Regions from separate parts of the Ensifer sp. MJa1 genome, predicted to be linked through region 3. Evidence: predicted binding sites of a transcription regulator. Region 3 holds the regulator's gene; each other region holds the start of a gene.
What was found. The regulator LexA, encoded in region 3, represses DNA repair genes until DNA is damaged. The targets are predictions, from matches to a motif close to TGTTCNNNNTGTGTTCNG.
Positions count from the first base shown of each region.

Region 1: a site for LexA is predicted at 983-1,000, ahead of MKZ91_RS00100 (ATP-dependent helicase). Genes of this name have one in related genera too.
Region 2: a site for LexA is predicted at 1,036-1,053, ahead of MKZ91_RS07000 (PA0069 family radical SAM protein). Genes of this name have one in related genera too.

Region 1 is NZ_JAKUMO010000001.1:20,152-22,416, reverse strand. Features, by position in the region: gene MKZ91_RS00110 (cyclase family protein) at 1-391, shown strand, start outside; gene MKZ91_RS00105 (carboxymuconolactone decarboxylase family protein) at 448-855, shown strand; gene MKZ91_RS00100 (ATP-dependent helicase) at 1,043-2,265, shown strand, end outside.
Region 2 is NZ_JAKUMO010000003.1:385,786-388,050, reverse strand. Features, by position in the region: gene MKZ91_RS07000 (PA0069 family radical SAM protein) at 1-970, opposite strand, end outside; gene MKZ91_RS06995 (glycosyl transferase) at 1,151-1,687, shown strand; gene moaB (molybdenum cofactor biosynthesis protein B) at 2,077-2,265, opposite strand, start outside.
Region 3 is NZ_JAKUMO010000020.1:124,258-126,522, forward strand. Features, by position in the region: gene MKZ91_RS23945 (hypothetical protein) at 375-707, shown strand; gene lexA (transcriptional repressor LexA) at 792-1,511, opposite strand; gene MKZ91_RS23955 (hypothetical protein) at 1,746-2,042, opposite strand.

The DNA.
Region 1 (2,265 bases), on a different contig from region 3:
CATCAAGGCCTGGGTCGCCGCCAATGGCGAGATTCCGGAAAACGCCTGCGTCGCCATGCTCTCGGGCTGGGGCGCGCATATGGGCACGGACAAGTTCCGCAACGTCGATAGCGGCGGCAAGCTGCATTTCCCCGGCTTTCATGTGGAAGCGGCGAAATATCTGCTTCAGGAGAGCAAGGCCGCCGGCATCGCCGTCGACACGCTGTCGCTCGACTATGGCCCCTCGCCCGATTTCGCCACCCATTATGCCTGGCTGCCGGAGGGCCGCTGGGGGCTGGAAGCGGCCGCCAATCTCGACAAGCTGCCGATGAAGGGCGCAACGCTCGTGCTCGGTGCCCCGAAGCATCGTGGCGGCACCGGCGGCCCGGCCCGCGTCTTCGCGCTTGTTTGAACCATGTTCTTCAATCCGGCGGCGCAGAGCCGCCGGCAACACCCTGCAGGAACTCCATGAGCACCGTCACTTCGCCTGAGAACCCGGAATCCGATCCACGCGTGAAAGCCGTGTTCGACGACATCCGTGCCACCCGCAAGTCCGATTTCATCAACAATATGTGGCTGTGGCTCGCCTTCGACCCGGAGCTTTTGGAGCAGACCTGGCGGGACGTCAAAGCCGTGATGGCAACGCCCTCGGCGCTCGATCCGCTGGTCAAGGAGATGCTCTACATCGCCGTCTCCGTCACCAACGGCTGCGGCTACTGCGCCCATTCCCATACGGCAGCGGCAAAGGCCAAGGGCATGAGCGATGCCGAGCATGCGGATCTCATGCGGGTGATCTCGCTTGCCGCCCGCACCAACCAGCTGGCAACGGCCTTGCAGGTGCCCGTCGACCCCGTCTTCGATAAATCGGCCGGGTGAAAGCATGTCGCGCAAAAGTGTGCAGCGGTTTTGCGATAACGACATGCGACAAACGAAACAGCCCCAAGAATAAGCGGTCTCGAAATCGCCTGTCTTTCCACAGGCTTGGTGCGTCCGGCGCAGAAAACGGAATAAAAGAAGAACATCCTTTCTGGCCTTTCGCGACCGAATCACTACATTGAGCCGCATGATGAGTGGTTTCGACGACATTCCTTTCTTCGACGAGGAGCCGGCGCCGCGCAAGCAGCAGCCCGCCCCCGGAGGTGTTCCTGCTGCCGGCGGCATCGCCGCACGCGCGATGGCGGCGCGCGATCGCGCCCAGCCGCGCCCGGATTATCTCTCCGGTCTCAACCCGGAGCAGTCGGAAGCGGTCGAAACCCTCGATGGCCCGGTGCTCGTTCTTGCCGGTGCCGGCACCGGCAAGACCCGGGTGCTGACGACCCGCATCGCCCATATCCTTTCCACCGGCCGCGCCTTCCCCTCGCAGATCCTGGCGGTGACATTTACCAACAAGGCGGCGCGCGAGATGAAGGAGCGCATCGGCGTGCTCGTCGGCCATGCGGTCGAGGGCATGCCCTGGCTCGGCACCTTCCACTCGATCGGCGTCAAGCTTCTGCGCCGCCATGCCGAGCTTGTGGGCCTGCGCTCCGATTTCACCATTCTCGACACCGACGACGTGGTGAGGCTGATCAAGCAGCTCATCCAGGCCGAAGGCATCGACGACAAGCGCTGGCCGGCCAAGCAGTTCGCCGGCATGATCGACGGCTGGAAGAACAAGGGCCTCGACCCTGCCCAGATCCCCGAGGGCGACGCCCGCGCCTTTGCCAACGGCAAGGGCCGCGAACTCTACGCCGCCTACCAGAACCGGCTGTTGACGCTGAACGCCTGCGACTTCGGCGACCTGCTGCTGCATCCGATCCGCATCTTCCGCATGCATGCTGACGTGCTGAAGGACTATCACGACAAGTTCCGTTACATCCTCGTCGACGAGTACCAGGACACCAACACGGCGCAGTACATGTGGCTGCGGCTTCTGGCCCAGCGCTCCCGGCCATCAACCGCCGCCACCAATCCGGGCGCAGCCCGGCAAGGCCAAGCGGCCGCCGCGCCTGATGGCGCGCCCCCGCGGAGCGAGCCGCGCAGCGGCGACAGCGTGAGCGCAAACAAACAGCAGCAGATCAATATCTGCTGCGTAGGCGACGACGACCAGTCGATCTATGGCTGGCGCGGTGCGGAAGTGGACAACATCCTGCGCTTCGAAAAGGATTTCCCGGGCGCCAAGGTCATCAAGCTCGAGCGCAACTATCGCTCGACCGAACATATCCTGGGTGCTGCCGGCCATCTGATCGCCCACAACGAAGGCCGCCTCGGCAAGACGCTCTTTACCGACCGCACCGATCCGGATGACGA
Region 2 (2,265 bases), on a different contig from region 3:
GCATGGAGCGGATGAGCGACATCACATGCCGGTAGCGGTCCGGGTAATTGCGCAGCAACCAGTCGCGAAACAGCGGGCTCACCTCCAGCGGCAGTCGCAGCAAGACATAGCTTGCCTCCGTCGCCCCGGCCGTTCTCGTCGCTTCCAGGACCCGCTCGATCTCGTGGTCGTTGAGCGCCGGAATGATCGGCGACACCAGCACACCGGCAGGAACGCCAGCCTCGGCAAGTGCTCGTATGGCCTCCAGTCGCTTGACTGGCGTCGAGGCGCGCGGCTCCATGGTGCGCGCAAGCGTCCGATCAAGCGTCGTCACCGAAAGGCCGACGCGCACCAGGCCTTTCTCGGCCATCGGCGCCAGGATGTCGATGTCACGGGTAACCATCGCCGATTTGGTGACGATCATGACTGGGTGATTGGCATCCCTCAGCACCTCAAGGATCTGGCGCATGACGCGCCATTCCTTTTCGATCGGCTGATACGGGTCGGTGTTGGTCCCGATTGCGATCGGCCGCACCTTGTAGTCCGGCCGTGACAGTTCGCGCTCCAGCAGCCGCGGCGCATCCGGTTTGGCAAAGAGTTTCGCCTCGAAGTCGAGCCCTGCAGACAGCCCCATGAAGGCGTGCGTCGGCCGGGCGAAACAATAGATGCAGCCATGCTCGCAGCCGCGGTAGGGGTTGATCGAGCGGTCGAACGAGATATCGGGAGAGTCGTTCCGAGTAATCACCGTTCGCGGCTTCTCGACCTGGACCTCGGTCTTGAAGGGCGGCAGGTCCTCCAGGCTTTCCCAGCCATCGTCGAAGGTCTCGCGCGACTGCGGCTCGAAGCGACCGGACATGTTTAGCCCGGCGCCACGCCCGCGACGGCGGTCGATGTCGATCCTGAGTCCCGTGGCGCCCATCAGCGCATCGGCCACATCAGCCGCGTTGGCCGGCGCAAGCGCACCCTGCCTGATCTGAGACAGCTCATTCATTGGACTCTCCCCGGAATCAACGATCTGATCCCGTTTTGTTCTGATTATTTTCCTATCGTGAAAACGAGAACAATTCAAGAACAAAAAAGAAGGATGCGGCGGATGAATGCGCGGACGAGGTGCCGGAAGTCCGGCCGGCAGGGATGTAGCAATTGTTTTCGCAATGCGGTAGGAACGGTCATGTTGACGATCATCATGGAAACACGGGACAATGAAGCCGAACTGGCGCAAACGCTGTCGGTGTTGGTCGCCGGCGCCGTGGAGGGGCTCGTCAGCGACGTGATCATTCTTGATCACGGTTCCAGGGATGGTTCCTCGCATGTGGCGGACGCGGCAGGGTGCCGCTTCTGCGTGGATTGGAACCTCGGCGATATCGTACGTTCGGCGCGCGGCGAATGGTTGATGCTGCTTGAGCCCGGTGCTCGTCCAATCGGCCGCTGGATCGACGAGCTCGCCGAATATGTCTCGCTCAACCGGACGCCAGCGCGTTTTTCCGATTCCAGAATGCACCGCAAGCCGTTGTTCAGCCGCCTCATGCGGCGCAGAAAGCCGCTGGAAGCCGGTTTCCTGGTGACCAAACACGACGCGCTGGCTGCAGCCGAGGGCAACCGGTGCCTCGGGGACATGACGAATGTCCGCACGGTTCGCAAGCTCTCGACGGAACTCGTACCTGCCTGGGTCGCCGTTGGAAACAGGCAGGCGCCGGGGCGCCCCTGACCGCATACTAAAAAGGTGCCAGTCCATAGGACGGCACCCCAAGTCGGCTCTCAAATGACCTTGTTTGGAAAATCGTTTTCCGTGCAGCATTCTGGCTGCACGTCGTATTCCTTGTTCTCTCCGCCTAGGGACATGAGCGGAGAGCTTCCTTGCAGGGAGCGAAGAGAGGAACCAGCGGCGGTTGATCTTCTCCAGGCTGACAACCGACACATAACAGGGGAACGCGCGCCTGGCAGTTTCCTAGGGAACAGCGAAGCGTGATCGGGCAAGAAAGTGCGGCTGCCCGCTGGAGCGCCGTGCGTTCATTTGAACGCACAAAGGACGCTCTAGCACATTGATTCTAGAGCATCTTTCCGCCCGCAAGTGTCTCCACTTGAAGGCAGGATGCTCTAGCCGCGTTTCAGGTGCTCGTCGAGCCGCGGCATGATCTCGACGAAATTGCACGGCATGTGCCGGTAGTCGAGTTGCTGCTTAAGGATCCCGTCCCAGGCATCGCGGCAGGCTCCCGGTGAGCCGGGCAGGACAAAGATGAAGGTGGCATTGGCTACACCACCGGTCGCGCGAGACTGGATGGTCGA
Region 3 (2,265 bases):
TAACCAAGCGTTGGCGCGGATTTAGAATGATTGCAGAAAAACCGCAAGAGGCATTTTCCGGAAAAACACAAAGCGGATTCTCAAGTACGGGAGCTTTCCACAGCGTAGAGCATTTCCGTCGACCTGAGATCGCTGTCCATTGTGGGCTCCATCCGTTGACGGGCGACGCCCACGAAGGTTGCGGCCGAAAACGCCCTTATTGCCCTGTTCTCTCGACATCTTGCCGCAGTTGCCACACGCCCGCGCAAGCCAGGTCCGCTAAGGGTCGGTCGGATTTTATCGCGCGGCGAAATCGGTAGAGGGGAACAATGACTCCGCTGACATCAGCCGCATCGGTAGCGTCCGTCATCAATCGAAACGGAGGCAACGCACATATGAAGATGAAATTTGTCCTGGTGGCTTCGGCCATGATGGCCGCAACCACGATCGGGGCGCGCGCTGAAGACCTGGTGTTCAAACTGAAGAACAACACAAGCGCGGTGCTCACCAACTTCTACACGTCGCCGGTTGGCGTCAACGAATGGGAGGACGACGTTTTTGGCCGGCAGGTCCTGAACCCCGGCGAAAACATCGAGATCACGATCGCCGACGGCCGCGATGTTTGCAAATACGACATGCGCTTCGAGTTCGAGGAGGGCTCGGGCCTCGATACGACCGAAGACACCCAGGACCTCTGCGAGCTCGGCGAATACACGATCCACGAGTAAGCGTGCGGCAAACGCCGCCCGCAAGCTGCTCTCGCTGCCGAAAATGGCGGCGAGATGCGCTTAAGATCCAAATTCCGGTAACGGTTAGTGGTAGCGCCGGATCAAGCCGACGAGCTTGCCCTGGATCTTGACCCGATCGGGGCCGAAAATGCGGGTCTCATAGGCCGGGTTGGCGGCTTCAAGCGCAATCGACGCACCCTTGCGACGGAACCGCTTCAGCGTTGCTTCCTCATCGTCAACCAGCGCCACGATGATGTCGCCCGGATTGGCCGTATTGGAGTTGCGGATGATCACCGTGTCGCCGTCGAAAATGCCAGCTTCGATCATCGAATCGCCCTTCACCTCGAGCGCGTAGTGCTCGCCGCTACCGATCATGTCGAGCGGAACGGTAATGTCATGGGTGTTGTTCTGGATGGCTGAGATCGGAACACCGGCAGCGATGCGCCCCATGACCGGAACGGAAACCGAAGTATTGTCGGCGACGGGAGCCGGCTTCGGTGCGGCAGGGGCTGGCGCCGGCGGTTTGCCGAGGCTTCCTTCGATGACGCTTGGCGAAAAACCGCGACGCGGCTGCTGGTTCGAGGCGTAGGCTTCCGGGAGCTTGATGACCTCAAGCGCGCGTGCCCGGTTTGGCAGTCGCCGAATGAAGCCGCGTTCTTCAAGGGCTGTAATCAACCGGTGGATACCGGACTTGGAGGCGAGGTCGAGCGCATCCTTCATCTCGTCGAACGACGGCGGCACGCCCGATTCCTTCATTCGCTCGTGAATGAAAAGAAGCAATTCCTGTTGCTTGCGGGTCAGCATGGCACGTCGCTCCAGAAGCGTGAAACAAATCAAGAACAGACACTATCTGTTCCATATGTGTTCCGCAAGTGCCTAAAATTCGGTGAATGCCACCTGTTGACGCATCGAATCGGTTCGATCGGCGGGTTGTATGGCTGAAAATGGGCTATCGGACGCTCTGCGGCATGGCCGAGCGACTGAGCAGGGGCGTGGAACGGCGGCTTTGATCGAATCAGACCGACCGCCGAGCGCCTTTCAAGCCGGTTGAATGCCCGAGCACGCGTCCTCGAATTCCTTCACCGTCTCGGCGCTGTTGTCTTCGGGCAGAACCGCGTCTGCTGCGTCCGTGGCCACCGGCGTGTCGCCATCATAGACGAACGACTGGATGTAGTAGGCGATGGCGCCCTTCCAAACCTTGCGCCCGTCGATCTGATGACAAGGAACGGCCGATTCGAAGTCGGCCTGCAGTTCATCTACGGTTGCGGCGCTGAGCAAGGTATTCGGGATGTTCGGCGATGCAACGATCGAGGCGATGAGCAGGGCGGCAAGCACGGTGATCGTCCACTTTGATTTGGGGGGACTACGGGGCGGTTAACGATGTGAACCGCGCTTTCGTTCCGAAGTCCAGCGATCAGCGGGATCCCGCTGCCGTGTTCAACAGCTGTTTGGTGCAGCGCCGTGACCGCAAGGCCACAATTGCTGGCAATGGGCTTGGGTGGCCATGACCGAGATGGCGCAATTGCCGGTCGCGCATCTCCTTTGCCATCTCGACAGG